4 regions of the Paenibacillus sp. TC-CSREp1 genome follow, and region 4 is predicted to be linked to each of the others. Evidence: riboswitches for the same ligand, from Rfam matches in the RefSeq annotation. Region 4 holds a riboswitch; each other region holds the start of a gene.
The links. A riboswitch is a leader RNA that binds a small molecule or an ion and turns the genes downstream of it on or off. The one in region 4 is predicted to bind thiamine pyrophosphate.
Positions count from the first base shown of each region.

Region 1: it holds a riboswitch for thiamine pyrophosphate, as region 4 does, so the genes downstream of both, ACQSGY_RS08195 (thiamine phosphate synthase) here and thiM (hydroxyethylthiazole kinase) in region 4, are expected to answer to the same signal.
Region 2: it holds a riboswitch for thiamine pyrophosphate, as region 4 does, so the genes downstream of both, ACQSGY_RS22235 (ABC transporter substrate-binding protein) here and thiM (hydroxyethylthiazole kinase) in region 4, are expected to answer to the same signal.
Region 3: it holds a riboswitch for thiamine pyrophosphate, as region 4 does, so the genes downstream of both, thiC (phosphomethylpyrimidine synthase ThiC) here and thiM (hydroxyethylthiazole kinase) in region 4, are expected to answer to the same signal.

Region 1 covers NZ_JBNOKM010000004.1:351,849-360,019, reverse strand. Annotated here, with positions in the region: gene ACQSGY_RS08225 (hypothetical protein) at 1-1,081, shown strand, start outside; gene ACQSGY_RS08220 (ABC transporter permease) at 1,156-1,641, shown strand; gene ACQSGY_RS08215 (hypothetical protein) at 1,658-2,059, shown strand; gene ACQSGY_RS08210 (hypothetical protein) at 2,052-2,606, shown strand; gene ACQSGY_RS08205 (hypothetical protein) at 2,593-3,615, shown strand; partial or broken gene ACQSGY_RS08200 (ABC-F family ATP-binding cassette domain-containing protein) at 3,668-5,221, shown strand; TPP riboswitch at 5,267-5,376, shown strand; gene ACQSGY_RS08195 (thiamine phosphate synthase) at 5,604-6,332, shown strand; gene thiO (glycine oxidase ThiO) at 6,360-7,637, shown strand; gene thiS (sulfur carrier protein ThiS) at 7,634-7,837, shown strand; gene ACQSGY_RS08180 (thiazole synthase) at 7,890-8,171, shown strand, end outside.
Region 2 covers NZ_JBNOKM010000015.1:75,113-83,283, forward strand. Annotated here, with positions in the region: gene ACQSGY_RS22205 (GNAT family N-acetyltransferase) at 1-218, opposite strand, end outside; gene ACQSGY_RS22210 (DUF2809 domain-containing protein) at 242-589, opposite strand; gene ACQSGY_RS22215 (GrpB family protein) at 657-965, opposite strand; gene ACQSGY_RS22220 (Ig-like domain-containing protein) at 1,143-2,249, opposite strand; gene serS (serine--tRNA ligase) at 2,666-3,982, opposite strand; gene ACQSGY_RS22230 (hypothetical protein) at 4,813-5,298, opposite strand; TPP riboswitch at 5,600-5,712, shown strand; gene ACQSGY_RS22235 (ABC transporter substrate-binding protein) at 5,932-6,972, shown strand; gene ACQSGY_RS22240 (MTH1187 family thiamine-binding protein) at 7,362-7,652, shown strand; gene ACQSGY_RS22245 (ABC transporter permease) at 7,652-8,171, shown strand, end outside.
Region 3 covers NZ_JBNOKM010000036.1:7,536-15,706, forward strand. Annotated here, with positions in the region: gene ACQSGY_RS29700 (hypothetical protein) at 1-14, shown strand, start outside; gene ACQSGY_RS29705 (aspartate/glutamate racemase family protein) at 150-824, shown strand; gene ACQSGY_RS29710 (hypothetical protein) at 1,215-1,658, shown strand; gene thiC (phosphomethylpyrimidine synthase ThiC) at 2,630-4,453, opposite strand; TPP riboswitch at 4,903-5,016, opposite strand; gene ACQSGY_RS29720 (IclR family transcriptional regulator) at 5,239-5,982, opposite strand; gene ACQSGY_RS29725 (alpha/beta hydrolase) at 6,398-7,429, shown strand; gene ACQSGY_RS29730 (Fe-Mn family superoxide dismutase) at 7,923-8,171, shown strand, end outside.
Region 4 covers NZ_JBNOKM010000020.1:1,803-9,973, forward strand. Annotated here, with positions in the region: gene ACQSGY_RS25250 (hypothetical protein) at 12-494, shown strand; gene ACQSGY_RS25255 (MerR family transcriptional regulator) at 764-1,507, opposite strand; gene thiE (thiamine phosphate synthase) at 1,767-2,432, opposite strand; gene thiD (bifunctional hydroxymethylpyrimidine kinase/phosphomethylpyrimidine kinase) at 2,432-3,244, opposite strand; gene thiM (hydroxyethylthiazole kinase) at 3,241-4,059, opposite strand; TPP riboswitch at 4,539-4,640, opposite strand; gene ACQSGY_RS25275 (radical SAM/SPASM domain-containing protein) at 4,851-5,732, shown strand; gene ACQSGY_RS25280 (pectate lyase) at 6,094-6,762, shown strand; gene ACQSGY_RS25285 (LCP family protein) at 7,461-8,171, opposite strand, start outside.

The sequences.
Region 1 (8,171 bases), on a different contig from region 4:
TGAGACTCGTTACCGTTCCGGACAAAAGCATTCCAGACTGGATCGTTTTTTGTATAAGCAGCTCTTTTTACGAAGGCTGGCTATGCTGTTCACCCCCAAGCCAGGCAGTGCTTCATATCATCAGATAATCCGGCTCATGAGAGAGAGCAGTATCGAGTTGAAATACGAATGGCTGGCGATACGCAGACTTATGTTATTTGTCAGCTGTCTGGTTCTGACTGTGGGTTTTATACTTCTGCTGCACCAGGTTCAGCGTAATCACATCCTGTATGATCCCATCAGGGATGACCGCATGTTCGGTGCGATGTCTGAAGCAGATCTGAAGGTGGCTGAAGTCAAGACACAGCTGGACCGTTCGGTTATGGAGTACGTGGGGATGCAGCGTGGAGTTTCGTATGAGGATATTTCTGAAGCAATGCAGCAGCTTGCACCGCTTGCAATGAATCACGATGCACAGGCGGAAGCAGTTACACGCATTATGGAAAAGATCGAATCGTATAACAAGCAGTATATGCGCTGGTGGGAAGTGGTTTTGGCCATAAGCATTGCTCTATGCGGTTATCATCTGCCGATCTGGCTTATGTTGTTCCAGCGTAAGATGCGAAGCATGGATATGCGGCATGAAATCTATCAGTTTCAAACGGTGATTTCGATTTTGCGTGAGATGGATCGCATGTCTGTGGAGGAAATGGTTGAATGGCTGAATCGATTTGCTGTCATTTTCAAGAGGCCGCTGCAAAAGTGTTTGTTACACTTCGAGCATGGTCCCGAAGACGCGCTTGAGCAATTAAAAGAGGAGGTGGGGCTGCCTGAGTTTCAGCGTTTGATTGATAAGCTGCAGCTTGCGCTGGGTAAAATCTCTATCCGTGAAGCGTTCGATGATCTGGAGAGCATGATGTCCTTTTATTTTGAACAGCGTAAACAGGAGTACAGCAAAATGATTGATATTAAAGCAGGCTGGGGAAGAACAATCGGTTTCGCACCGATGTATGCCTTGATTTTTCTGTATCTGGTCATTCCGCTGGTTGGTATGAGCTTTGTGCAGATGAACATGTACTATGAACAAATTCAGAAGCTGTAGCATACAGAACTGATTCGCGAAGCAGTTGGAGACGGGATATTAACCAATATAAATTAGAGGAGGGTATTTCATTTATGAATAATGCATCAAGTGCCTTGAAGGTAGCCGCAGGAATCTTTTTGACCATCGCTTTGATTACGATTGTGGTGTTGTTGTTTATATCAGCGCAGGAGGCTACCAAAACAGCGCAAAATAATTTTGCAGATATTCAAACAGAGCTGTCCCAGGCTGCATTTACGGTATATGACGGGACAACCATAAGCGGATCACAGGTGACAAACGCTCTGCGTAAATACGCGGACAAAGACCAGTTCGGCATTCAAGTGATTACAGGGAAAAATAGAGGTGGACAATGGTATGGCAATCAGCTCAACATCTCTCAAGACATTAACAACGCGGACTATGGCTCTGTCCTTGCACCAGATGAGAAGGTAGGCAGCATCAATCAGACGATGAGTGAAAAAGACAATCAATATGTTAATCCGAGTGGTAAGTTCAAGGCTATTATCATCAAGGACCGATCCAACGTTGTGAGAGGGCTGATTTTCCAGCAGTCTTGACTGGAGCTGTTATAACATGTCACGTAATACACAGCATCTGATGCTGTTCTGTACGGCGGTTGTGCTTTTTGTGGCAGCCTGCCTGTACGGGCAGCGGAACATCGCTATCTTAACGGGTGCCCTGAATGAAAGAGCAGCAAGCGTTACAGCAATGGATGGCAGAATCCATACGACGCTGCATTCAAGTCAGCTGAATCGTTACACTGGAGCTGAAGTGCTGCATACTGTGCGGCAAATGACAGGCACCGGGGTCCAGGTGGAGGTAGATGGTCATGAATATGTCATTGATCCGCTTGCTGATTCGTCAGCCACAATTCCGGTCGAACTGGAAGGCAGTTACCTGCCTGTGTATAACCGTAGCGACGCGGGAGAACTGTTAAAGCTTTCTTTTCGGAAGGAGGTAGAAAGCAATGATTAATGCAGCGTCCAAATTATTGGCCGTACTGCTGGCCGTGCTGCTGCTTTATATTTATCCTGCAGCCGAGACGGCTCAACGTCAGGATGACATAGCACGGATGACTGCGTCCCAGAGTGTCACTCGTTTCGTTGATGCTGTGCGGACCAAAGGATATATTTCTCCTCGAATGCTGGCAGAGTTTGAAGAGCAGTTAGCGCAGACGGGCAACAATTATGAACTCTCCATGGAGCATTTGCATAAAAAATATGTACCGCGTTATACGGACCCTATGAATCAGAGCAGCTTTACGGGGACCTATGAGGTCGTTCATGACGGCTATTATTTTTACCAGATCCGGGAACGCCTCTTTCCGGTGTCAGGCACATTGACAGTGGATGATCCTGGGCGCAGATATACGCTAAGCGTGGGGGATTTTTTCTCTGTAAGCCTTAAAAGCACCAATCGTACACCTTCTATGCTTATTCGGGAATGGCTTCAAGGTGGTACGGCGCAGGCGGCCGCGATTTTTACTGCACATGGAGGCATGGTGCTGAATGAAGATTACTGAGCTTGGCATCGTGTTTGTATTGATTTTCTTCCCGTTCTTTTACATGCTCACACTTCATACGGATGATGCACAAAAGGCGAATCTGCTTGCAACCCGTTACCAAAAAGCGCTTCAAACCGCAGTAATGGATGCAGGTGCAGTTATGCATCAGAACGAGAAACCGCATGCGGAGGCGGCTTATGATTCTGCCAAGTTTGTCAGAGCGGATAAGGAGCTGGCATTGTCCACCTTTACACAAACGATGGCTCTAAATATGGGAATTCAGGATGATATGCGGGCTATTCAGCATATGTTTGATTACATTCCAGCCATCGTTGTACTGGATTATGACGGTTATTATATTTTTGCCAAAGAAAACGAGATGACCGGGGATATGCAGCAGTCCTTCAGACAGGTGTGGAGCCCCAAAAGGCCTTATACATATACAGATTCGGATGGGAACAGCATTAATTTTACACTTGATCGATATGTGTATGCATATGATGCTGGTACTGGTAAATGGATCGAGGGCTTTCAGCAAGAACTGGCTGACAGCAGCACGATCGGACTGCTTCAGGATTCAACTGTATTTGAACAGGTACGGCGTAGTCGAATCGTGACTCTTGTTCAGGACGAGCTTGCAGAGGTCATTAATCGGCATAATGAGTTTGCAAGAAAAAATGGTGTGTCCTATGTATTCACGATGCCGCTGATTTCGCAGGAAGATTGGTACAATTCGATCAATGACATCGGTATTATCGCTTTTATGCAGGGAATCGCCGTGGGGGATCAGAAAATAAACAATTTTGCGATCGGCGGGGGCAGACTGGTCAAAAGAACAGCAGTTGTTGGCGGGCTCGATCCCGCAACAGGTATTAAATATCATTATCCTGCCACCTGCAATCCTGGCTTTCGTGCTCAAGAGGTGTTTACGACATCGAGGCAGGCATCGGCTCAAGGTTATTTTGAATATAATTGCTCTGCTCAATTTTCATTACTTTCAGAAAAGACAGAACCTGTGCTAAAATAAAGGTTCAAAAATTAACTAAAGTCATGTAAATAGATAGGAGCAGCCTCATCTTATGAGTTTATTGTCTGTAGAGAATGTCAGTCACAATTTTGGAGACCGTACATTATTTAAAAATGTTTCTTTTCGTCTGCTTGCCGGAGAGCGCGTCGGCCTGGTCGGGGCCAATGGTGCAGGTAAATCAACCCTTATGAATATCCTCACGGGTAAACTGCTGAAAGACAGCGGTAAAGTGGAATGGACGCCTAAAGTCCGTTATGGATATCTGGATCAGCATACAAAGCTGACCCCTGGCAAAACGATTCGTGATGTACTGTAGGATGCTTTTCTGCCACTGCTTGAGCTGGAAAAGGAGCTGATGCAGATCACCGATCAGATGGCCGATGCAGATCCGGACAGACTTGAGCAGCTGCTGGAGGAAATGGGTGAAATTCAGGAGCAGCTGGAGCAGGGCGATTTTTATCTGATTGATGTCAAAGTGGAAGAAATGGCAAACGGTTTGGGGTTAAATGCGATTGGTCTTGATCGGGATGTTGCTGCCCTGAGCGGTGGACAGCGCACTAAGGTGTTGCTTGCAAAGCTGCTGCTGGAGAAGCCAACTGCCTTATTATTGGATGAGCCGACAAACTATCTTGATGTAGAGCACATTGAATGGCTGACGCGTTATTTGAAAGACTATCCGCACGCCTTTCTGTTGATATCACATGATACAGAATTTATGAATGAAGTTGTGAATGTGATTTATCATCTGGAATTTGCCAAGCTCACACGCTACGCTGCCAATTATGAGAAGTTTCTGGAGATGGCGGATATGCAGAAGGCGCAGCATATTGACGCTTATGAAAAGCAGCAGGAATATATTAAAAAGCAGGAGGACTTTATTCAGCGGAATAAAGCTCGTGCATCCACCTCGGGACGCGCAAAAAGCCGGGAAAAGCAGCTTGGCAAAATTGAGCGGATTGATCGTCCGGACGAAGCGGCAAAACCAACTTTTAAATTCAAGGATGCCCGTGCAAGCAGCAAAACCGTGTTTGAAGGTGTTGATTTTGAAATTGGTTACACGTATCCGCTCCTGCCAAAGATGACGATGACCATCGAACGCGGAGAGAAGATTGCTATTGTGGGCTGTAACGGTGTCGGCAAATCAACACTGCTCAAGACAATTCTGGGTAAAATCCCGCCCATTAGCGGTAAAACCTTTCTCGGAGATTATCTGGAGACGGCATACTTCGAGCAGGAAGTACGTGCTGCAAATATCACGCCGATTGACGATGTGTGGAATGAGTTTTCTCATCTGACTCAAAATGAAGTGCGTGGACATCTGGCCCGCTGCGGCCTCAAAAATGAACATATTACACGTCCTTTGAACATGCTGAGCGGTGGGGAGCAGGCTAAGGTTCGTTTGTGCAAGCTGCTAATGCGTGAAAGCAATTGGGTGCTGTTTGATGAGCCAACGAACCATCTGGATGTTACTGCGAAGGCCGAGCTTCAGCGTGCGTTGAAGGAATACAAAGGAACCGTTTTGCTTGTATCCCATGAACCTGATTTTTACGAAGGCTGGGTCACCAAAACGTGGAATGTGGAAGAATGGTCTGAAAAAGCACGATGACAAAAAAATCCGACTGTGGTAATATAGGCTACAACTTCAACTTCATATGAACACTAGGGGGGCCGCACGATGCGGCTGAGATGGAAGAATGCGATTCCGGACCCTTTGCACCTGATCTGGATCATACCAGCGTAGGGAAGTGGCGCGTTTCAGCATAATGACAGTAAGTGATCCTTTTATGAACGAACAGGAACCTTACTATACAGTGATGCAGGCATGAGTTACCGCCGAACGGTTATGGACTTAACTGTTTAACAGGTATTAGCTGCACGCTCGTTATTTAACTGGACCTTTGTTTATACGCAGCCACTCCTACGGGAGTGGCTTTTTTGTGTTATGCCATTTCCGTACTTTATGCTGAACCGATGAGAGGAAGGACAACGTGAACAAAACAGAACTTGCGGCAGAAAGTAATGAAAAGAATAAACCGCTGATCGCTAACTCTCCAATGCAAATGGACACATGCAGCCCGACATGCTGCCAAGATGACTCTTCCTTTGAACTGCATGTTGTGTCTACCAATAAGGGTGAGCGAACCACGGTACTGAATGTTGTCAAGCAGATATGGCCTTGGGTGGATTACATTCATATCCGGGAAAAACAGCTCTCGCTGCAGCAGCATTTCATCTGGGCCAGCCACATGACAGAGTCAGGGGTTCCATCCTCACGTATAGTCATCAACGGGGCCAATCCGTTTGTGCCCAGCGAATTTTGCCGGGGTGCACACTGGAGTCAGCAGATGCTGACGAAGGCGGATGTGAGCATAAATGCTGTGAATAAGGGGGAACGGATGCGCTTGGGAGTATCGGTGCACTCCTTAAATGAGGCACGTGTGGCAGCGGATTACGGTGCAGATTACCTGTTCTTCGGGCATGTGTATACAAGCCGAAGCAAGCCTGACTTAACGCCCAGGGGGTTGGAGGTGCTGGCTGAAGTATGCTCAGGCGTTGACATTCCTGTGATTGCCATTGGTGGTATCCAGGCATCCAACATCCAGGCGGTGCGGTTAGCGGGAGCTCGTGGCGCTGCTGTGATCTCGAGTGTATTTCAGCATGAGGACCCAGCTCATGCGATCCGTCTTATAAAACAGGCTGCAGAAAGAGTAATATGAATGTTTCAAAATCAAGGAGATGAGCACATGCAAAAGCGAGGAACCGTCACACGGGATCAAGGTTCTGATGATCAATCCAGATGGAATGCATGCTATGCCTCGGATGAAACATATGAATCCGATACTTCATATGAAACTGCCAATATCCCGCGATCTGTATCATCCGGCATGCAGCATGCAGAAACCATTATTGTTGGCGGAGGCGTTATAGGCTGTGCTATTGCCTATGAATTGACACGAAGAGGACATGAAGTGCTTCTGATCGAGCAAAACGAGATTGCCAGCGGAAGCTCCTGTGCAGCTGCGGGAATGCTGGCTGCGGATAGTGAGGATTTTGCTCATCCTGTTATTGCTCAGGCTGCTCTTGAAAGCAGAGCATTGCTGCACAGTCAAAAGGATCAATTGTCTGCTCTATCGGGCATGGAACTCGGGTTGAGGCAGAGCGGATTCATCACACCGTTCAGATCATACAGTGAAATAAGTCGTTATAAGGAAAATCGAAGAGTCTTGCCACTGACGGAACAGCTTTGGTGGGATAGAAATACGGTGCAGCGAGAAGCAGGCTGGCTTAATCGGGATACGTATGGTGCTTATTACCGATCATTGGAGAGTGAAATTCTGCCCGTGTCGTTGACCAGAGCTTATGTGAGGTCAGCACACAGGATGGGCGCCCGGATATGGGAAGGCGTCAAGGATATTCAATTAATAGTGAATCAATTTGGTGTACAAGGGATTGCTACCCCGAAGGGAAATGTTACCTGTAAACACGTAATTATAGCCGCTGGCTTGAATGGTGAAACGCTGCTGCAGCAGGCTGGTATCAACCTGCCTTCAACTCCGGTCAAAGGCGAGGTAGCTGCGATTCAATTTCCGGCGGACCAAACAGCTTACAAACCGGATCGCACGCTTTATGCGGAGGATGTCTACATCGTTCCAAAAGCGAATGGAGAGGTGTGGATCGGGGCTACGAGCTGGCCCGGGAAAAAAGATCACAGCGTATCAGCCTATAGTGTGCAACGATTGCTTAGTAGCGCAAGCAGCTGGGTTCCTGGCATCAAAGAAGCTCATTTCTTGCGGGCGTGGGCAGGTGTAAGACCTTCGACTCCGGATGGTCTTCCGTATATAGGAGAATGCGAAAACATGCCTGGTTTGTTTACTGCCTATGGGCATTACCGCAACGGAATATTGCTCAGTGCGGTAACCGGACGCTGGATTGCAGACATGCTGGAGGGCAAAAGTGCTGAGGATATTGGGATTGAAGCCTTATCGCCTAATCGATTGAACAGAAAGGAAGTTGTGCGTTGAACATTATCGTGAACGGACAGAAGATGGAAATTGATGATGATTTGAATCGGGTGGACAAATTGCTGCAATCCTTTAACCTGCAAGTGAAAACGGTTGTTGTAGAGCTGAATCGTAACATTTTGACAAAGGATCATCATGAAACAACAGCGCTGAGAGAAGGCGATCGAATCGAAATTGTTCATTTTGTCGGTGGGGGCTAAATTAAGATAGGTCGCAGCATAGTTAATCATTTAAATTTGGGAGAGTGATGATATGCTTCATATCGGAAAATATGAATTTAATTCAAGACTGCTGCTGGGAACAGGCAAGTTCACGGATTTGCAAGTTCAGAGCCAGGCTGTGGATGCCTCGGGTACAGAGATATTGACCTTTGCGGTACGCCGTTTGAATCTGGAGGAGGCGGGTAAGCAGCATTTTCTGGACACGCTGGATTTAAGTAAATATACACTCCTGCCAAATACGGCAGGTGCCTCAACTGCAGAAGAGGCGGTGCGGATTGCGGAGCTTGCACGGGCGTCAGGACTTTGTGATATG
Region 2 (8,171 bases), on a different contig from region 4:
ATATATACCGTTTTCTGCTCATAGTTTCGCAGCACTCGCTCCAGGTACCCGATGGAATCCTCCTTGGTCTGATGGCAATGCCACAAGCTTTGCTCACTTACTTTGGGGTCGGACGCAAACGCATAATATTGATCGAGGTCATCCATCGTAAGGCGTCTGAGATACAGCCGCTGTGTTTCAAATTCAGGTGATTCGGCAAAAAGCTTGTCAATATCCATTCTAAATACCTCCTGTTATAAATTTAAAGGCGCAGGATCTTACTCAGCAAAAAACGATCTAATAGATAAACACATACAATGCCGATCAGGTATCTGATCAAATCCATAACAAGAAATCCACGACCCAAAATGAGAGCTCCCCATAAGGTTGAACGCAATGCGGTCAGCCAAGGCACCTGAATCATCTGGGAAAATTCAATAGACCAACTGAATACAACACTGATCAAGACGGCTCTTGCACGACTCCACTGGATGCATACCATACGTATGCCATAGTAGATCATGCCTGCCCAAAGGGCATCACCAAAATGTTCGTGAACGAAGTCCGGCAATACGGCTCCATATGTTCTCGAAGCCAGCCCAGCTGCCATCGTAATGATTACGGCAACCAGATATAAGCATCTTTGTCTAACTAACACCCTGTTCATATTCCATCCATCATAACCTTACATCCAGTTCAGGAGGTACATAATTCCACCCCAATGGATTCAGCCACTCGGCAATCAGATGCATGCCATTCCAGGACTTTACCTCACCCATCAGATCAATAATCGGCTTGGCTGGCAAACCAGGAATTGACGTGCTTCCAATATGCTCAAATGTATACATATCCAGTCCTTGTAACAGCCCGCTCAACTGCCTGATTTCTTCCTGAGCCTGCAGACTCCAGGCGGGATTAGCTTCTACAACCTCTACGGATTCTGTTGCCCATGCAGGCCAGTTCTCCGGTTTCATCTCATCTTTCATGTCCATAATCGCCCCTTACAATGGTATTTTAAGTTCGAAAAAGGAGGCGTTATACACGCCTCCCCATTATATATCATTGTTCCACTTCGCATTGATCGACATGAATCAACTCTGAAACAGAGCAATATCGCTTCAATGGCCTTTCACCGCTTGCCGCAGAAGCCTTACTTGTGTTTATTATTTTACCGTTACAGGTATCGTTACCTTTTTATTGCCCCATTTGGCTGTGATGCTTGTCTTGCCTTTGGATACCGCGACAATTTTGCCATTGGCGACTGTGGCTACACTCGGTTTGGAGCTGCTCCACACTGCGCTACTTGTCACCATCGTTGTTTTGCCAGTGTCATACTGAGCCATCACACCCAACGTTATACTGGATTGCGGAGACAACACCAGACTCTTCTGGCCCAAAATCAGTTTCTTGAGCGTAGGTACTACACTCACTACTGCAGTTACAGTCTGGTTCTGATATGTACCTGTCAAAGTAACTTGTCCTTCAGTCAGCGCTTTGACTGTACCATTTTTCACCGAAGCTACACTCGGATTGGATGAAGTCCAGACGATGGATTTGGACAGATTAACTGTTTTGCCATTGGAGTACGTTCCAATCACTTTCAGTGCCTTGGATTTCTTGAGGCTAAGCTCCATTGTTGCCGGTGTAACCTCTACTTTGGTGATGATATCAGTCACCGCGACAGGTACTTTAACGGTGGTTGAACCGTATTTCCCCTGCAGCAGCACCCGACCTGGTGTGACTCCTTTAATTTTTCCATTTTCAAGCACAGCCAGATTATTGGATACAGCCCACACAATGTCCGAGGTGACATCCTCTTCCTTGCCATTAGCACGTGTAATCGTTACCTTCGGGAGTGTGCCTTCATTCCCTTTTACAAACGTATAGGAACTGGGTGAAGCCTTGATGCTTTTGATCTTATCTTGTACCTGAACAGTGACTTGCGCTTTGACTCCGCTCACTTGCGCAATGATGGTTGCTTCACCTGCCGCGATCGCCTTGATTTTGCCCTTCGTCACCGTTACAACCTTCGCATTGCTTGTAGACCAGGTCACTCCTCCCGTAACATCCTGTTTGTTATCAAAACCTTCAACCGTTGCCATCACCTGATATGATACAGTCTCACCTACACTCATCTTCTGTGAACTGCCGCCGGTAATTTCAATTGAGATTACATCACCCGTCGCTGCCCAGGCAGACGATGGCACTGTAACGGTGAGTGCAAGAATCAGTGCGAGCATGCCTCGTAAAGCCCATTTCATTTTACTCATGTCCAGTCTCTCTCCTGTCATCTTTTTTTCGCCTTCTCTAACATCCAATATTTTACTGCAACTATACCTTATATCGGACAAGAGGTGGTTAAAGTTAATGACAGGATCGGAAAGAGAGTGAGGCCCCTTTTCTGATTTTCATTGTATAATATACAAAAGTGACGAAATACTGTTGTAATACAAACCATATAAGAGGGTGAGGCTTGTATGATTGAGAAAAGTTTGCTGGACATGGTTGCTGTTAAAAACACCAGAAAACGTATGAAGGCTATCACCACCTCAACGTCTACCAAGATTCGCCCGGAAGATGAGATGATCTTATTAATGAAAACCGCCCGCAACCGTTTCGAAAAAGCACTGCAATCGGGCCAGATTGAAATTATTAACGAGCGTGAATGGAAGCTGCATCCTCATCGTCATATCTCTTCTTTTTGTTCCTCACCCTGCTCACACACCGGCAACATCAAACGTTCGAGTCCGCCCATGTATGGTCGCAGCGCTTTCGGAATATGAATGCTGCCATCGGCCTGCTGATGGTTTTCCAGCAGTGGAATCAGAATACGCGGTGATGCTACGGCTGTATTGTTGAGCGTATGGCAGTAAACCAGCTTGCCCTGCTCATCCAGGCAGCGAATATTCGAACGGCGAGCCTGAAAGTCATGCAGATTCGACGACGAATGAGTTTCGCCGTAAGCGCCGCGGCTTGGCATCCACGTTTCGATGTCATACTGTTTGTACGTTTTCTGCGACATATCGCCTGTACATACAGCCACCACACGGTACGGCAGCTCCAACTGCTGCAGCAGTTCCTCCGCATGTCCCGTAATCTCCTGCAGCATACGCTCCGATTCCGCTGCGTCCGGTGCACACAGAATCACCTGCTCCACCTTGGCAAACTGATGCACACGGTACAATCCTCGCACATCCCGTCCACCCGAGCCTACTTCACTGCGGAAACAGGTCGATACTGCCGCCAGTTTTACCGGCTCTTTCACATCAATGACTTCATCCGCATAATACGAAACCAGCGGCACCTCGGATGTACCTACCAGCCACTTGTTCTCACCCTGCAGCTCATACACCTGATCCCGGCCTGTCGGGAAAAATCCGGTATTCACCAAAGCATCCTCTCTGACCATAAGCGGAACCTCAAGCGGTGTGAATCCGTGCCTCAGCAGCAGATCCAGCGCAAGCTGCTGTACTGCCCGGTGCAGCAGCAAACCAGCGCCCTTCAGCACATAACTTCGCGTTCCGCCAATCTTCACGCCGCGCGGAATATCAATCAGTCCATGCAGCTCCCCAAGCTCGACATGATCCTTTGCTGCATAGTCAAACTCGGGCAGCTCGCCCACCCGCCGCAGCTCCACATTATCTTCGTCCGACAGACCTGCAGGTGTATCCGGTGATACCACATTCGGCACCAGCCATTGCAGTCTGGTTACCTCCTCCTGAATCAACGCCAGCTCTGCCTCTTTCTGCTCCAGCTCATCATTAAGCTGTTTCACCTGTGCCCGCATCGTCTCTGCTTGCTCCCGCTCTCCCGTCTGCATCAGCTTCCCGATCTCTGCCGACAATGTATTACGCAGACGCCGCCCTTCCTCTGTTTGCTGCAGCAGTGCTTTGCGTTCATTATCCCGCTGGATTAACACCGCAATATCCACTTTGATTTTTTTTCCGTCAGCTGCCGCCTGAACCTCTTCTGCATGTGCCCGAACCCACTTCATATCTAACATGGTCACCGTCTCCTTTGGTTAAAAAAATACAAAGAGCGCCCTCATCCCTTGGGACGAGGAGCGCTCTGCTCGCGGTGCCACCCAACTTGCCGAATCATTCAAATTCTTCTGATTCAGCCTCTTGGTCCGCGATAACGGGCGGTTCCGGTTAACTTGGGAAAGTTTCAATTCGCTCCCTGGCGAAAACGCCTCCGAGTTGGATTCTCTTCAACGGCATGATCCGATCTGTAATTGTGTTTACCAGTATATACGAAGACAGATTAAAATTGCAATCTCTCAAGCCCGATTTTTAGTAAAAACCAGAAAAATGAGTTCTTATGCTCGTTGATCCCTGTTAACACAGGCTCCTCTTACGCAGCTTTGCATTGTTAAATCAGATACAGCTATAATCGTATAAAGTGATTAAATGACTAATTTTCCATCCAACAATTGTTTGCCTTCAGGAGGAGATCAACGGTAAAAGGTCTGAATTCAAAATATTCCTCTATACAATAGAGTATATGTTATAGAATGGAGCTGTTTCTCGATGAACATGAATCCAAACAACCTGATTTCATCAGAGGCCGAGGCTGCCAACCAAAGAGCAGATGAACTCGTCCAACAAGCTAAACGCAGTATATGGGCTAGTGGCATCCTGACCACAATCGTTAGTGCTGTAATTTTGATTGGCCTATTTTATTGGATTGCTTATATCAGAACTTCCTGAGTCATTCGCCCCAAAAACAAAAATTAATCTGATTTTCAAAAGAGAAGGGTCAATATAAATTGCCCAGGAAATACTGATAAACCACTCTTCTCCTGAGAGATAACCGCTCTATTCAACGATGGATTCAAGCAGATACAGCTGTTTTCCCGCCCTTGAACAATCTGCTGAACAAATATCGCACGAGCGGTCCTAAAATAAGCAGCTGCAGTGGCAGAGCCAGACTAAAGTTACGTGCTATGGTATGCAAATACGCCCCAAATACAGATACACCATTTAATTGATCGGCAATATAGGCAGTCACAATGCCATACAGAGACATGATCAGAACCATACCAATGACCATAAACAATGACATGGTAATGATGCCTTTTACTTTACCTGACTTGGCAAATGGCAGGGAAAAGGCAATTTTTTTCGCAACAGGACCAACAATGAAGGATTCCACCAAAAATGCGATAATAAAGCAGATCACGAATTGAAGCAGGATCTGCATCATAGACATCTGGTCTAACATTCCCGTGTGCCACAGATTAAAGGTCATCATCACGAGAACCATTCCTGTACACATCATGATTCCAAAAATAACTTGTTCTTTCTTGCTTACTGGCATTACACTCATCCTTTCTGTAACTTGGATCATTATAGACAATTGCACTCCCCTCTCATAAGTGAACATTATGTGAACGTTTGGCGAATAGAGTATATCTGAAAACACGGAATGAAGCCCACTTCGCTGAATCCCCCTTCCAAACTGAACGTTTACCTCAGGCGTGCCGGGACACATCAAGGGAAAGTGACGCAGCAAGGGTTGAAAAGGCGGCAAAAGATGCATCTCCAGCGGTTTTCAAGACCCACCCTAGACACATACTCGTCACTGGCCTATAATTACACCTAGTAATGCCCGTAACTTCATAGTTTCCCAGGGGAGTCGGAATTGGCCGGCTGAGAGTGTATCCCATCAAGATACTAACCCTTAGACCTGATCTGGATCATGCCAGCGTAGGAATCGGAGTATATTGCAAGAGGCACAGCTATAAGCTGAACGCCCTTCTCTCAAACCTGCACGCGTCCCGGATTACGGGGGCGCTTTTTTTGTTTTCTTTTGACAAGCAGAAACAGAAAAATGTCGTCATCTGGATAACCCGCGAGGTATAAATCAGCCGATTTATGCAAAGGGATTGGATATGAAGCCAAGGAGTACCCCGTGCCACCCGGCCGGACAGAACGAAGGAGAGAGAATCGAATGAACTGGCGTAAAATGTTGGGAATGTTATTCATGTGTGTACTATTGGTGACCGTTGCAGCATGTGGCGGTAAAGAAGCCGCACCGGCCGATCAGAACGGAGGTGCCAGCACAGACAGCAAAAGTGAAGGCAGCAGCGCGGCACTGAAAGATATAAAGGTTGTGCTCGACTGGACCCCAAATACCAATCATACCGGTCTGTATGCAGCCGTAGATCAGGGATTCTATAAAGCAGCAGGTCTGAATGTCGAGATTGTGCAGCCAGGAGCTGGCGGTGCAGATACAATGGTCGCTTCTAACGAAGTACCGTTTGGTGTCAGTTACCAGGAGAGTGTGACTCAGGCGCGCACACAGGACGTACCTCTCGTATCGATTGCGGCAGTGATTCAGCATAATACATCCGGTTTTGCCGCTCCAGTGGATCGCAAGATTAAATCGCCGAAGGATTTCGAAGGCAAAACGTATGGCGGTTGGGGCTCGCCGGTTGAGGAGGCTGTGATGCAATCCATTATGGAGGGCGAAGGTGCTGACGTATCCAAAGTCAAAAATATTAATATGGGCGACGCGGACTTTTTCACAGCGGTCAAACGGGATATTGATTTTGCCTGGATTTTCTATGCCTGGACCGGGATCGAAGCAGAACTCCGCGGTGAACCCATCGACATGTTATATGTAAAAGATTACGCCAAAGCGCTGGACTATTACACACCTGTGCTTGTGACTAACGAGCAGACGATTCAGAAGGACCCTGAATTGGTGAAAGCTTTCTTGAAAGCCACTTCCGAAGGGTATCAGTATGCGATTGACCATCCTGAAGAGGCTGCGAACATTCTGATCAAGGCTGTACCTGATCTGGATAAGGAATTGGTGCTGGCAAGCCAGAAATGGCTCAGCCCGAAATACAAGGACGACGCACCTCGCTGGGGCGAGCAGAAGGAAGAAGTGTGGAAGAACTACACCGACTGGATGTTTAGCAAGAAGCTTCTGGATAAAGAAATTGACGTATCCAAGGCGTATACAAACGAATTTTTACCGCAGTAAAAATCGCTATTAATAATATTACCTTAGGTAATATTATCACTTTATGTAAAAACGTAATTTGATATTTACACAGAAACGTAAAGTGTAGAAGCGAAGCGATCGCCTATAGCTTTTTCTGTAAGAAAGCTACATCGGAAGCTTGCGCTTTCTCTTGATTTATTTGCTAAACACAATGGATAAGTTGATTTTTTGTACACAAGAACGGAGAGTACAGACCCCTCAGAAGAAGCGAAGCGGTCGCCTTTATCACCGGATTTTTCCCTTTGAAAAGGGAATCAAAAAAATCTGGGGATAACAGCGATCGTAGAGGGGACTGCACTCGGAGTGGCAATGTGTACAATCACTATTCTACTTATCCCCCCCACACCCGAAAGGAGTCTTGATCTCTCATGGCAAGCACGTTACTCAGCATTCAAGTGATACCGAAAACGCCAAACGGCGAGAATTCATACCCTTATGTAGACCGCGCGATTGAAGTGATTCAGCAGTCCGGCTTGAAATATCAGGTTAATGCACTCGACACCACGATGGAGGGCGAACTTGAGGAACTACTGGAAGTGGTCCGCAAAATGCATGAGGTGCTTGTGGAAGCCGGCAGTCCAAGCATCATCTCCCAGATCAAAATCGCACACAGTCCAGACGGGTTCAGCATGGATATGCTGACGGAGAAATACCGCTAATGTCTGCCTATTTCAAAAGTGTATGGCCGCCACTTGTGGCGGTTATTCTCTTTATTGCGATATGGCAAGGGGCGGTTTCCCTGTTCCATATTGAGAAATGGATGCTGCCTGCGCCGTCCGACATCGCTCGTGAAGCAGCTTCACAGGCCGATCGTCTCGGCATGCATGCCTCTGCAACGATCCAATTAACCCTGATCGGCTTTGCGGCCGGAACAGCCGTTGGCCTGGTCATTGCGATGGTGCTGCATCTCATTCCTTTTCTCAAATCAGCCTTGTATCCTTTACTTATTCTTAGTCAAAATATTCCGACCATCGCGCTGGCACCGCTTCTGCTGATCTGGTTTGGCTTTGGCCTGCTACCCAAGCTGATTACGATTATTCTGGTCTGCTTTTTCCCGGTAGCGGTCGCCGCTATGGACGGACTCACACGCACCGATGCTGCGATGATGAACTACATGCGTATGGCTGGCGCGAAGCGCCATCATATCTTCTGGAAGCTGGAGCTTCCTCATGCCCTGC
Region 3 (8,171 bases), on a different contig from region 4:
TGAATATGAGATAACGCTTTACATCTGTTCCCCCACTCCCTATACTACGGTAAAAGTGACATTTCAGGCGTGGCTGTGTTTACCTGTGACTCATTCATTGTGTGATCTCGACGCGCCTTATCGTCACCTCCACATAAAGGGGATGGCCTATGACCACAATTGCCTGTTTCCACGCACACCACTCCAACATCAGACTGATCGAGCAAGCGCTGGCTTCTTATTCTGTCGAACTGGTTCACTATGTGGACCCGGGTCTTGATCGACTCAAGCATGATGAGGATTTCAACAGCACTCTTGTTCGGGAAAAAGTAAACCAGACACTGCAATGGATGAGCCGTTGTCATGCCGATGCCATTCTTATAACGTGCACCTTGTTTGCAGTTGTACTGGAACAAATGCAACCGTTGCCGATTCCGGTAACGGGCATTGATGATTCACTTCTCGCCATGATGAGAAGGCAGCCGAAACGATATTTGCTGACGTTTACGAATCCTGCGACAGTTGAGCCGACAATGGCCCGGTATCGTGAACATCTGGATCGGCATGGAGCAGAAGAAGACAAGCCCGAGCTTGAATCCGTGCTGCTTCCAGGCCTGTTTGATATGGTCATGCGGGGGGATCAGGACGGCTATCTTGCGGCTTTGGAAGAAGCATTGCACCAGCTTGCCCTTGAACGCAAGGACACCTGCCTGGTAGCCGCCCAGCTCTCCATGGCCCCTGCCGCCGAGCAGGCATCCCTGAGTGCAGGTGTGACCATCTATACACCACTATCCTCGTTAGGCCGGAGCCTGGAGCGAGATATCGGCATTAAACAGAGGGTATAAGTGACTATGTAACGCGTTGGTCACGTTGTCATTTGTCATGTGTACCACACCTGTTCCCCTCGTACACACAAACATCTACGTTGCTACACCGTTGCACTAAACAACTGGAATTAGCTAACGTTGTCAGTCGATTGTTCAAAAGTAACTTGTTTATGGTGCATATATGGTGCTTCCAGTACTCTTAGTTAACCCACATAGCACACCGGAGCTCCATGTACCCATAAGTAACCTTTACAACGCATGGCGTGCTCTATGCACCATCAGTAACCTTTACACCGCATGACGTGCTCCATACACCCATAATTGACTTAACCTGCCTATGCGGTTCGTCTTTACATGAATCACCACAGCTACATACATGTACACTTTAAATTTTGGAGGAATGAAATCATGAAACATCTCGCTGTAGAACCTGGTCAATCCATCGGGGATATCCGGCTTGGCATGACACAGAAGGAAGTTGAACAGACAGACGCCTTCACCTTTGATCCCAAAGTGGAGTATGATGCTCAAGGCAAAGCGCAATTTATTGAGTTTTATGAAAGTGACGAGTTCAAGTGTATACTGGGTGAGCTGGATCTGCTGGGCACTGAAGCCGATACGCTTATTCCGCAATTGGACAAGATTGCCCCCTATGACCGCGAGGACCCCGAGCTTGGATGCAGTTTCCAGTTCGATGAGATCGGCCTGATTTTATGGCGTCCCGTGCCAATGACCCGAGCGGATATGCAGGAGCCCTGGTTTCAGGAGATGCCTGCCGAAAACCAGCAGGACGAGATGAAACATCTCTGCTTCTCCACAGTAGCCGTTTATACTAAAGGATATTATGACTAAATCGCTGGAGTGTCGGCAGGATGAACTGCTGTTGAATAGAGTTGATGGACGAGCAAATAGAGCAGCAGGTAGGTTGGAAAGGTGTTTGACAGGTAGTTGAAACGGGAGTTAACGGTTGGTAGTTGATAGGTAGGAACGTAGTAGGTTAGTATCCGAAGTAATTGGTTGGCGATTGATCGATGGACATAGTAGGCTAGTAGCTGAAGTAATTGGTGGGCCGTTGATCGGTGGACATAGTAGGTCAGTAGCTGAAGTAATTCGTGAGCGATTGAGCGGTGAACGTAGTAGGCTAGTAGCTGAAGTAATTGGTGGACGCTTGAGCGGTGAACGTAGTAGGCTAGTAGCTGAAGTAGTTGTTGGGCCGTTGATCGGTGGACATGGTAGGTCAGTAGCTGAAGTAATTCGTGAGCGATTGATCGGTGAACGTAGTAGGCTAGTAGCTGAAGTAATTGGTGGACGCTTGAGCGGTGAACGTAGTAGGTTAGTAGCTGAAGTAATTGGTGGACGCTTGATCGGTGGACGTGGTGGGTCAGTAGCTGAAGTAGTTGGTGGGTGCTTGACCGGTGAGGACGGAGTAGGTCAGTAAAGGTACCGCTAACGATTCCAGATGACGCTATTTGGTGCTTTTTAGCCCCGTTGGAAATGTAACGATTCCTAGAAGCGCTATTTCAGGTTTTCAGGTGTATATTTCTCGTTTTGCAGCGATTTTGGGTGTAATAACGTCGCTGTGATTCGTTAGAAATTTAACAGAGGCAAAAACGGCCAAATAAGGTTTGTAGGATTCGTTAGAATTGGGAGACGAGATTTAAACCTGCATCGGTATAAAAGTGACCCGGACTCAAGCCTACAGGCCTAATTCCGGGTCATTTTTATTTACTGGAACTGCCTTCCTTCCACTTTTACTTCTACTTCCACTTCTACTGCTACTGCTACTGCTACGATACCACAGGATACTACGGCTACCTTTTCACCTATGATCGCGTCCGGTACTCCTCGGCTTTCGCCTGCATTCCGGCGGCTACAGCCTGCTCTTCGCTCAAGCCACGGTCTGCGGCAAAGGCACGGATGTCCTGCGTGATGCGCATGCTGCAGAACTTCGGCCCGCACATGGAGCAGAAATGTGCCTCCTTCGCCCCTTCTGCGGGCAGCGTCTCGTCGTGATAGGACAGGGCCCGTTCCGGGTCCAGTGACAGATTAAACTGATCCCGCCAGCGGAACTCGAAACGCGCCTTTGACAGCGCATCATCCCGACGCTGGGCGCGTGGGTGGCCTTTGGCCAAATCCGCGGCATGTGCGGCTATTTTATAAGCGATAACCCCTTCACGCACATCGTCCTTGTTGGGAAGCCCCAGATGCTCCTTAGGTGTTACGTAGCAGAGCATGGACGTACCGAACCAGCCAATCATCGCCGCTCCGATGGCAGACGTAATGTGATCGTAGCCGGGCGCAATGTCAGTGGTCAGCGGGCCGAGGGTATAGAACGGTGCTTCCTGACAGATTTCCATCTGCAAATCGACGTTTTCCTTGATCTTGTGCATCGGCACATGCCCCGGCCCTTCGATCATCACCTGCACATCATGCTTCCATGCAATCTGCGTTAATTCACCGAGCGTTGCCAGCTCCGCCATCTGTGCCTCGTCATTGGCATCGTAGATACTGCCTGGACGCAGTCCATCCCCCAGAGAGAAGGCCACGTCATACCTTTTCATAATCTCGCAGATTTCCTCAAAATGGGTGTACAAAAAGTTCTCTTGATGATGCGCCAGACACCACGCTGCCATAATCGACCCGCCCCGTGACACGATGCCTGTCATCCGCTTCGCAGTCATCGGAATATAACGCAGCAGCACGCCGGCATGAATCGTAAAATAATCCACGCCCTGCTCCGCCTGCTCGATCAGTGTATCCCGGTACAGCTCCCATGTTAGAGCCTCAGCCTCTCCGTTCACCTTCTCCAGCGCCTGATAGAGCGGCACCGTACCAATCGGCACGGGAGAGTTGCGGATAATCCATTCCCGGGTCGTATGAATGTCCTTGCCTGTGGAGAGGTCCATCACCGTATCCGAGCCCCAGCGCACCGCCCAGGTCATCTTCTCTACCTCCTCCTCGATGGAGGAGGATACAGCCGAGTTGCCGATATTCGCATTGATTTTAACGTGAAAATGGCGACCAATCAGCATCGGCTCACTCTCCGGGTGATTGATGTTGGATGGTAGAATCGCCCGCCCGCTTGCCAGCTCCTGCCGTACAAATTCAGGCTCTACGCCTTCACGAATCGCGGCGTATTCCATCTCTGGCGTAATGATGCCCTGCCGCGCATAATGCATCTGTGTAACGCAGCGCCCAGCCTGAGCGCGCAGCGGCTGCCCCCGGAATCCGGGGTACTCCTCCGCCCCGGCTCTTCGTCCACCAGGCTTCAAGCCGTTATCCTCGGGCTTCACCGCCCGGCCTTCATATGCTTCTACATCACCGCGCTCCATAATCCAGTGATTCCGGAGCGCTGGCAGCCCTTTCCGAATATCCATCTGGAATTCGGGATCGGTCATCGGGCCGCTTGTATCGTAGACACGCAGCGGCTCATTATGCTCCACCCCTTGGGGAGTATTCGTGTCATGAAGGGCAATTTCACGCTCCGGTACAGCAATGTCCGGCCGTGAGCCCTGAATGTATACTTTGCGGCTGCCGGGGAAGGGCTGAACCCCTTCCGCCGCTCCGGATTTCTTTTCCACCGGATGACCATCGCGCCCCAATTCCTCTGTTCCGATCTGCTTCCCCGTTTCGTTACCTGTATTCATGTCTCCTGTCTCCTCCTCCGTGATTTTGGCTCCGTGTCGTTTGTACACGAATGTGTCAGCTTTGCATGGCTCACCCACCTGTCCAGAACATCCAGAGCACAGAAGCACAACAGGAATGACCCTGCGCACACAGCCGCATTGATCCAGGAGACACCTTATTATGTACAGGCAGCGTCGAATTCAGGATTGGCTTCACGATGAGTTCAGGTTATTCCATCGCTTTTGTTGTTCGTTGCTCCACCCTGTCGTCTAACCCCTGCCTCACAATCTGCGATCAGATCAAGGATATCACGAAGGCGGACGCTCAACATACGAAGCTCAACTTGCCGCTGTATATAAAAAAGCCGGTTCCGAGGGAACCGACTCATGTCCATCACTATAAACGTAAACATAGGCATCTCGCTGCAAAAACAGCATCTGCGCCTGGTTAACGTCTATAGTGTTTGTGGTCAAAAGGCCGATTACTTCCCTACGCTGGTATGATCCAGATCAGGTGCAAAGGGTCCGGAATCTCGTGCGATCCCGTCTCAGTCCGGACAATTCGGACTCCCCCAGTAACGTAAACATATTACGGCATACACGCCGCTGTTCAACTACAACGATGATGCTCAACTGGCCCCGCCGGGCCGTCCATTACAGAGTAGCTTAATCTGGTTAGAAATACAACCTTTATATTCCAGAGAATTTGTATGTTCAGATGGAACAGGAGCAAAAGCCCTTTAACACAAATTCTATTGGAACAAATATTGGAGCCAATTTCACTCCAAAAAAGTACGACAACGAATTTACGACAGCATAAGTCCCATCTGCGCTGCCGCTTCCTTCAGCACGGGTGCATACTCATGCAGTGTCTCCTGTGAGAGCCTGCTGACCGGGCCAGACACAGAAAGCGCTGCCGCAATGCTGCCCCTGCGATCCATAATCGGTACGGACACCGCAGCCGCTCCAGGCTCACGCTCTTCATAGCTCGTTGCATACCCGCTCTCCCGGATGTCTTCCATCTGCGAAAGATACACGGCCGGGTCGATAAATACGGGCCATTCCGGGCCGTTCATCAGCTCTTCGCGGTCCTCTTCCGTGGCAAATGCCATCAGCACTTTACTGGAAGCTCCTACGGAAAGCGGCAATCTGGCCCCTACAGGCGCAACCCGGCGAATGGCCTGATCACTCTGTACCGCCTGAATCCGAATCCGCTCGCTGCCGTCTCGGAGGTAGAGACTCACCGTTTCACCCAAACGATCGCGAAGCCTCTCCATTGCAGGTAACAATAGAATCGCAGGATCATCACTGCGTGACATATGGGCAGACAGCTCCCAGATGCGAATGCCCAGTCGGTACTTCTCCGTGGCCGCATCACGAATGACAAAGCCCTTATCCTCCAGCGTAGCCATCAAGCGATGCACCGTGCTTTTGTGCAAACCGATCTGGCTGGCAATTTCGGTGAGTCCAAGATCACTGCGTGTGGTAAAACATAGTAATATATCCAGCGCCCGTTCTACAGCCCGGACGGTTAACTTACGGTCTTCCATGGCATGATGCCCTCCTCATGTTTCATCACATGAAACTTGGTTACATAAATTATATGAGAAACGGTCTCATCTGTAAACCGAAAAGAGTGATGAAGCTGGCGAAAACTTGAAAATACCATGCCATTTCACATATCTCTCTTGCACCTTAATCTCCTGTAAATTTCACACTATGGAAATGTTATCTATACAACTAAAGAACTATATAACAATTGCGTAACAAATGGCGCTAATCAATTGACTTTAACTATATCGGAACATACGATAAAGATAGGAACACATTTAATTAAATCCATACTAAAGCATGACTTTAGCATCAGGATGTCTGCTTGATTTTAAGTAAAATAAATAGCTGTTGTTTGCCAGTTGTAATCGTATACTGAATTTCGCTTAACTGAATTTTAAAGGAGGGGCGTGCATGTATTCGACATCCCAGAGCGAAGCCCCGCTGCATACCAAAGTGTCCGATCTGCCCTCTTCGTTGTCACCAAGGCTGATTCGGTTTAAACATATTGTCGTAGCGTTGCTGCTCTCCGTTGTATTTTTCCTGTTGTTTTGTTTTATTGCCTTACACGGTTATATTGCATGGGTGCTTTCGAACCCTACAGTCGCACCTGTTTTCTCGAATCCCATGCAGGCCAAAAACATGAAATACGAGGATATCACCTTCCCGGCAGCAGACGGCAGCCGCACAATGCAGGGCTGGTATATTCCAGCTAGTAATGACTCGGGTAAAACGATTATTTTCAGTCACGGATATGGTGCCAACCGCGAGGAAACCTGGGTGCCGATGTATGATCTGGCCCACTACGCACACCAGCTCGGGTTCAATGTTGTGATGTTTGATTACGGCTTTGCCTCTCAAATCAACAGAGCTGTAGCTACAGGCGGCAAAGCCGAGTCACAGCAGCTGCTTGGTGCTATTCAATTCGCGAAGCAGCGCGGAGCGCAGGAACTGGTCGTATGGGGATTCTCCATGGGAGCAGGCACCGCTTTGCAGACCGGATTGCTGACGAATGAAGTAGATGCCATGATTCTGGACAGCACGTTCCTGCTGGAGCCGGACACGCTCTACCATAACATTCATAATCAGATCAATCTGCCGCGCCAGCCTACACTGGAGATTATGAAGCTGCTCTTCCCTGTGCTGAACGGGACAGGTCTGCAACAGATTCCGTATCAGGAAGTGAAGAAAAAGGACTATTCGTTCCCGATCTTCTTTATCCACGGTACGGAGGATGAGAAGGCTCCTTATCCAATTGCTGAACAGCTTGCCGCCAATCAGACCAATCCATATTCGGAGGAATGGATCGTGAAGGACGCGCATCACGAATTGATTTTCAGGGAGCATCCGAAGGAATATTTACGCCGTGTTTCGACTTTCCTGAGTCATGTGACCAAGACCAGCAGTGACGATGTGCAGCAAACCGCAAGTAATAATGTGCGTTGAGCTACTAATTTATAGATGAACTTTGTTAGCGTGGTCCACGCTGCAAAGCTCAGTGAACGTGTTCAGAGCCCCGAAGGGGCTCTTTTTTTGCATGCACATAGGACAACACGCCCCCGGAATATACTGTTGTGAATGAGCTATATAAGCTGAACTATTTATCTACACGTGAACGGAGAGGACAAAAAAACTGAAAAAGCGGAGCGGTCGCCTGAAAGCTTTCTGCAAGAAAGCTACACCGGAAGCATACGCTTATCACTGGATTTTCCCCTTTGTAAAAGGGAATTCAAAAAAATCTGGGGATAACCGCTACTCTCCAGGTTGTTCTGTCATCGGAGTGGATGGTGTAAAATCCTTAGTTCAACTTATATAGCATAAATGAACGTAGACTGCGTGGAATGATGAAAGTTTACTTGATGATCGCTTCATGATTGCTTGATGAAAGCTTGTACGATGAATTAATAATTAAAAATGCAGGATTGGAGGTCCACTGAATATGAACTGCGACGAATATGGCCGTCTGCTGCCTTTGCGGACACTGGAAGAAATCCGTTTCTGGAAGGAGCAGGAGAAAGAACATACCCTCCTGATTCGGGCACTGGTGCCTGACCTGGAGCCTGCTTATGTGAAACTGCTGGAGGAATGGGAGGCAGCCTTTGCGAGCAGCGAACGAGCAGCGAATCAGCTGATCAAGCAGCTGCTGCCCGCAACCCATCCGCCGGCTCCCTATATCGTGCGCTGCATT
Region 4 (8,171 bases):
GGAAAGACATCGTGGAAGAAAAGCAAGGAGTTAAAATCGGGATGCCGATCATCGGCGGTTTGATTGCTGCCATACTGGGAGGTGTGGTATGGGCTGCGGTTGCAGCTATGACGGAGTATGAGGTTGGACTTATCGCCATATTGGTAGGGGTGCTGTGTGGTTACGCCGTAGTGCTGTTCTCCAACAAACAAATTGCGACGGTACACAAAATTATTGCTGTAGTTTTCTCACTCATCGGTATTTTGCTGGGCAAATATTTGACGGTTGTATATTTTACAGCTCAGTTGTACACGGATATGAGTATGATGAATCTGGTGTTTAACGGAGAAATGATCAGTGCATTTGCAGAAACATTCACGGAATATTTCAGTGAGCCCATCGATCTGTTGTTTGTCGTTCTGGCTATCGTCTCCGCATGGCAGATTCCAGGCCGGATGGCGAAAACAAGCATGGCTTCAGAAGCGTCAACCTCGGATCAAACACCTAGAGCTTAACATAGGTCAGGTTGAATTCGGAAGTGGAAGCATAGATCAAGATTCACCAAGAAGATATTAAAAAGTATTCGGAGTGCGTCCCATCCGTAGGGATCACATTGCGGCCGTAATACGTTTAGCTTCTAAAAGGATTAGGACGTTACGCCAGGGGCGTACGTCCTTTTTTGATGTGAGGGCATTGTTCTGAATGGGAAGATGAAACTGCATGTATGATCGCAGCAGGTTTACCTCCTAGAGTATGGAGCAGGAGTGCAGTATGTCCTTGGAAGCTATTCGTTGCGGTCGGCAAATATGGCCATCGCTTGGCACATAAACTGTGCCAGTCCCTCGCCAAACTGATCCATATTTCGAGTGAAGCGTTCATCCTCTACATACATTTGCCCAAGTCCTTTGAAGGCAGCTGGAGTGTAGTTTCCAATCTGATTCAAATACATATACCATTGCTTGATCTCGGCCTGTGCTGCTGCGGAATCAGGCGCTGTGTGGCGAAGTGCTGCCAAGCGTGCAAAAATATCGTTCATTTGTTTAGCCAGTTCTTTCTGTTTGTTCGCAGGTTGCTGCTGTAATTTCTGGTTGGCCTCATTCACGGCCTGATCTCCCCAGCGTTCGCGCGCTTCTTTTTCGTAAGGGTTATGGCTGAAATCGAAGCCGTGGAATTGCTCTTTGGCAGTCATCTTAATTTCTCCTCTCAGGTGTAATACGGTTTTATCAATGGTTGCAATCATCTGGTCCAGACGCTGACGTTTTTCGAGCAGAATGAGCTTGTGCATATGCAGTGCTTCCTCCGCGCTGAAGGTCGGGTCATCTATAATATTTTTAATTTCTTTCAGGGAGAAGCCCAGCTCTTTGAAAAATAAAATCTGCTGCAACCGTTCCAGATTGGCGTCGGAATACATGCGATATCCGGCAGCGGTAATCTCGTCCGGGACAAGCAGCCCGATCTCGTCATAGTGATGCAGTGTGCGCACACTGATGGAAGCCAGTTCAGAGACTTCCTTAACCTTCATGGCCATGAGTAAGACCTCCTTACAACATGAATTGTACAGTGTCACGTTGCGTGAGAGTCAACATGTATTTTTCGGAGGTGAGCTGTCGATGAGGGGATTATATATGAGGTGCTTGAGAGGGAATTATACATGATGTATTTGAGAGTGATTATATATGAAGTACAAGAACAGTAAAAGATTCATCGTTTAGATGGCTGGTACTGAAAGGTTAAGGATGCAGCACCGCACGGCTGCATCCTGGTTTGTGGGTGTGTGGGGAGCGCGGCTATGCCTGCTCCCCAAGCGTGATCGCAGCGAGCTGTGTAGCCGCTGCGCGCACATCGGCCGCACCCGCGATGGCGGAGATGACGGCTACGCCGTCGGCTCCAGCCGCCATCACGGCGGCCGCGGTATCGGGCGCAATGCCGCCGATACCAACCACCGGAACTGCGATGCCTGCGGCGCGCAGTTCCGCAACCCCGGCGGGGCCCAGCACAGCGTGGGCATCCGCTTTGGAGCGCGTCGGGTACATCGGCCCGACGCCAAGATAGCTTGCGCCCGCCTGCACGGCACGGCGGGCTTCAAGGGCGGAGTGGGCGGATACGCCAAGCATCCGCCCTTCGCCAATGCGGGCGCGCACCAGCGCCGCGTCCGCATCGCCTTGGCCGACATGCACGCCGTCGGCCTCCACCTGCACAGCCAGCTCCATATCATCGTTCACGATGAACGGTATCCCGTGCTGGCTGCACACCTCGCGAAGCCGCAGCGCAAGCGCTGTGCGGGCTTCGCCTGCCAATGCTCCAGTTCCCTTCTCGCGGAACTGGAACATCGTAATGCCGCCAGTAATCGCCTGGCGCAGCACCTCCACCGGGTCACGCGTCGTATTGATGCTGCCCATTACCAAATACAGCCGCAGCGCGCGGCGCACCGTCTCTGCATCCCATACCCGCATTAGCGCTCACCCCGCTGTCTGCGCTGGTACGCAAAGTGATTCGTTGGTCCGTGCCCGGCCCCGATTCCCAGCTCATCTTCGATGGCTGCCTGGATAAACGCTCGCGCGGTTGTAACGGCAGCCACAACAGTCGAACCCTTGGCCAGTTCGGCCGTAATGGCAGCAGAGAACGTGCAGCCTGTACCATGGGTATGCCGTGTGTCTACCCGAGCATTCTCCAGATAATGAAAAGACTGCCCGTCATACAAAACATCCACAATCATGCCGCTTCCCGCATCATGTCCCCCTTTGATCAAGGCATATGCTGTGCCCATCTGCACTAATCGCTTTGCGGCTTCTTCACGTTCGCTCAGACTGTTAATGCTCATGCCTGTGAGCAGCTCCGCTTCGGGAATATTGGGCGTGGTAATCAAGGCATGAGGCAAAAGCTCCTCAATGAGAGCTTGTACGGCCTCCTGCTGGAGCAGCGGCGCTCCGCCTTTGGCTACCATTACCGGATCAATAACCAGATTGGACCAGCCGTATTGCCGCCATTTGCTTGCAACGAGACGAATAATCTCGGCACTGTACAGCATGCCGGTTTTGACTGCATGTGGTTCAAAGTCTGCTCCCGTCGAATCAAGCTGCTGGGCTATGCCGGCATAACTGATGGGGAATACACCTTGGACACCTGTTGTGTTCTGTGCCGCAATGGCTGTGATCACCGTCATTCCGTATACTCCAAGCTCCTGAAAGGTTTTGAGATCTGCCTGGATACCTGCACCACCGCCGTTATCGGCACCTGCTATTGTCAAAGCCTGGGTTATATTCATCTTGCACCTCCGCGGATCTGACGGATCTGTGAATGTTCTGATACGAACTCGGGTGTCACCTTCGCAAGCTGGTTTAACAACTCCATCTGGAAGCTGCCTGGACCCTGCTGAGCTGTAAGGGCGGCAGCTTGTTCGGCTGCAACACCGTAAAAAGCAACAGCCTCGACAATGCTGTTCAGTAAATCATCTCCCGGCCGGGCAACTGCTGCAAAAGCGCCAACGACCGAGCTGAGAAGGCATCCCGCGCCGGTGACCTTCGTAAGCAGTACATGTCCGTTGCTGATGAGAAACGTCTGATACCCATCCGTAACGATATCGTACTGACCCGTAATAACAACAATACATGCAAGCTGCTGTGCAGCCCGTTCCGCGATGCTGATCCGGTCTTCTTCACCTTCCCCGGCATCCACACCTTTAATACTCCAGGGTACACCTATGACATGAGCAACCTCGGCAACGTTCCCGCGCAATACAGTAAGCCGAAGGTCACGAACAAGCTGCTGCACCGTCTCCGTGCGATATGCAGTTGCCCCGGCACCGACAGGATCAAGCACAACGGGTACATGATGCGCATTAGCGGACTGTCCTGCCAGCCGAATGGCTTGAACTACCTTTTCATCTAATGTACCGATGTTCAGCACAACTGCGCCAGCGATACTTGCAACGTCAGCAACTTCTTCGTGAGCATAGGCCATGAACGGAGAGGCTCCAAGGGCAAGCAGGCCATTGGCAGTGAAAGGGGCTACCACCAGATTTGTAATGTTATGAACCAAAGGATTAAGTGCACGTACACGCTCAAGATAAGACAACGTCATTACCTCCTTGATCTAAAATGAATTGCATGGTGAGACAAGCTGGTATTTACATCCAGACCATTACATCGAAGAACTTGCAATACGGCTTATTCACACATGAATCCCGATGAACATCCGTTTTGTACCCAGATTTTCTAAGGTCATACAAGGGAAAGTTGTACACTCATCTGGCTGTTATCCTCCCGATCGCAACGGCCTCTGTAACAGCTTTTTTGTACAGCTTGTGTTCGAGCTATCGCTTCCCTTACTTTGAACTTCGTTCAAAGCCAAAAGCAGCTCCATTTTGATCATTAGCTCCGGCAATTTATCTACCGTTTTTAAGGTTCATACGCGGCGAGAGCAAGTCTTTAACGAATTCCCGTCCATGCCCATGCGATGAGAAAACAAAAAAAGCCCCACTCATTTCCAGAGGAAATGAGCGAAGCTATAGAGGTTTTACCAGCATGGACTCTGCCAAATCAATGGAGAATCCTTTATCCACAAGAGCTGCTCCACTTCCCTCCGCTGGTATGATCCAGATCAGGTTCAAAGGGTCCGAATGATATATTCGTCTCAGCCGTAAGGCTCCCCCAGTGTGATGTGCAAAATATGCAGTTATGATCCAAGCATATATCACATGCGTCCAGAATGTAAAGAGGGCATGAGACTTGACGCTTGTTTTGGCAACGCTGCGGTTTACCGATTTACCTTCGCTCGTTAACCCGATATAATGGGGATTGGCCCATATGGCCGCATAAAGAATGAGGGCAGGAACTGTTTCACTTTCCTCCCGGCAGAATGGGGACCCTGAGTTGAAAACGTTCAAGAAAGTATATATCGAGATCACAAGCATCTGTAATCTGGCATGCAGCTTTTGTCCACAAACGAAAAGAGCCAAAGGCTTTATTGACCCTGAAGTGTTTAATCATATATTGGATCAGATCAAACCGCACACCAAACATATTTACCTGCATGTCAAAGGCGAGCCTTTGCTGCATCCCAAAATCGACCTGCTCCTGGATTCCGCTCATGCGAAGGGATTCAAGGTTAACATTACAACCAATGGTACACTCCTGCCAAAGACACAGCATAAACTGCTGGGCAAACCTGCATTGAGACAGATGAATTTCTCCCTGCACAGCTTTGACGGACATGAGGGATCAACGGATCGTGATGGTTATTTGCGCAATATTTTGACTTTCGCTCGTGAAGCTGTGAAGCATAATGTTATTATTTCGTTCCGGCTGTGGAATCTCACACAGGATAACTTTACGAATGCCCAGATGAATCGAAATCGGGAAACGCTTGAGGTGCTGGAGCGTGAATTCAATCTGGACTTCCGTATTGAGGAAAAGGTCGTTCCGGGCAGCGGTGTCAAAATTGCACCGAATGTATATCTGAATCAGGACCACGAATTCCAATGGCCAAGTCTGGATGCACCGGAAGATGACGGAAAAGGCTTTTGCCATGCGCTGCGCAGTCAGGCTGCGGTGCTGGTGGATGGAACGGTTGTTCCATGCTGCCTTGATGGTGAAGGTGTTATTAACCTTGGCAATATTCATGAGCAGTCTTTCTCCGAGATCGTTGATGGGGAGCGGGCCAACAATCTGGTATACGGCTTTTCGAAACGGGAGGCTGTGGAGGAACTGTGCCGCAAGTGTGGATATCGCCAGCGGTTTGGCACGGGTGCTTGAGGCTGGATGACTCTATGCCCTTCGGATTTTGACCGATTTGAGAGATGAGACCCTATTGTCTGTAAGCAGCCAATAGGGTCTTTTCTGTTATTTTGCGCTCATGAACAAGGGGTAAAAGCAGCATACTGCTAGTTAATATCGGTACATATTAATAAATGCGAATTGTAGAAAGCTGAGACCACATCTGTATTACTACCGGAATTGGTAAATCTAATCCAGGGATTATTCCTGTAATCCTCCTTTTTTTGTAGGATTGAATCAGGTTCCGAACAGGGGGTGTGCCGTTTACCTCAAAAAGGTTCCTGTAGACAAGCCAGCGGCTTGTTCAACGAAATACTCAAATCAAGGGAGGATGTTGATGATGAAAAAAATGTTAACGCTCTTGTTGTCTGCCGGTCTCGTTGCTTCTGTATTTGGTGTAATGCCTGTTGCGGCTGCACCGACCGTCGTCAATTCAACCATCGTGGTACCAAAGGGCACGACTTATGATGGGCAGGGAAAAACGTTTGTAGCGAATCCCTCTACATTGGGTGACGGTTCTCAAGCGGAAAATCAGAAACCTGTATTCCGGCTGGAAGCAGGAGCTACGTTGAAAAACGTTATTCTTGGTGCACCTGCAGCGGACGGTGTGCATTGTTACGGCAGCTGTAATATTTCCAACGTTGTATGGGAGGATGTAGGCGAGGATGCATTGACATTAAAATCTTCAGGGACCGTAAATATCACTGGCGGTGCAGCATATAAAGCCTATGATAAAGTGTTCCAGATCAATGCGGCAGGCACCATTAACATCAAAAATTTCCGAGCGGATGATATTGGCAAGCTGGTACGGCAAAATGGAGGTACGACCTTTGCGGTTAACATGACGCTGGACAACTCCAACATTTCTAATGTTAAAGATGCGATTATGCGTACGGACAGCAGTGTATCTCAAGGGAAGATCACGAACACCCGCTATTCCAAAGTACCAACCTTATTCAAGGGCTTTGCTTCGGGTAAAACGAGCCAGTCAGGAAACACACAGTATTAAACTGCACTTGGCGTAATGATCAAAACAAATGTAATGGCATAGGTGCTTTAGCTGATTTGCTTCAGCAGGCTTGAACTTTTTATTATTGATATATCGCTAGTAAACAACATGTCAAAAACAGGATGAAGCAGAGGAGATGCTGCTTTATCCTTTTTTTGACTATCTTCTTCTTTGAGCTTTTGAACGGACACTTATTCGGTGATGCCTTACAAATTGGTCTAAGAGTTCATTTTATACCTAGCTGATGTCAATCAGGTAGCATCTGGTAATGTAAAAAAAGAGGAAATATATATATTGTTATAATGGTTGATATACTTAAACTGAGGGGTGTTATTAAATGCTAAGAGGTTTGTCCCTAACATTTAGATTCCCTTTATGTTCAATTTATGTTAATTTTCATGAAATCGATATATAATTCATATTACATAGGAGGTGATAATATGGCAGGATGTCCATCAGGATGGACTTACACTAGTAAATGTAACGATCAATATTCATGCAATCTTAATCAAGTGTGTAGTACCTTACCGGTTGTGGAATATACTTGGTACAGACATGAATATTACAGATGTAGAAACAACAAAACGGGTGAAACTGACTGCTTTTGGGCAGATAGTCACTATTCACAGTGTTGCTAATGAAAAAAAACTAGTAGGATATACATACACTACTAGTTTTTTTCATATTCATTGATAATGTTAGTCCATATTTTTAGGATGCAGCAGATTTCCCTCATTGGAGCTACTGCTGAGCCAGCTAGTAATAAGCTTTTGAGCATACTCCAAGTCTTCTGGATCAAGATCATAATACCATGTAGTGCCTCTTATTTTGCCATTACCCTGTAACATGTAATTTTCAAATTTCGGAGCAGAATTCTTCAAGTAAACTGTTTCTGCTAAATTCAGAATAAATTCAGAATCCATATTTGTGGTGAAATTGGAACCCGCAATATCAATTAATTCTGGAATTTTGGATATATTTTTCATTTCTAATGCTTTATCCATTAAGGAACTGATAAAAATTCGCTGGCGTTCGGTACGCTTAAAATCAGAATCTTCACGATAGCGAACATAGCTCAAAGCGTCCGCACCATAATAGATTGGCTTATTTGGCTCTACCCTTAACTTTTCATGAATTGGATTTTTATTTTCAATAACCTCAGTTATCGGAAGTTTTACTCCACCTATGGCATCAACAATATCTTTCAGTCCGTTAAAATTTATTGCAGCATAGTAATTCACTTTGTTTTTTAAAAGATTTTCGACTGTATCGATGCTCATTTTTGCTCCACCATGTGCATATGCAGAATTTATCTTTGATGTAACCCCTCTCCCTATAATATCGGTATAGGAATCCCTAGGAATGGAGATCAATAATATTTTATCATCTTTCGGTCGAATTACAGAATA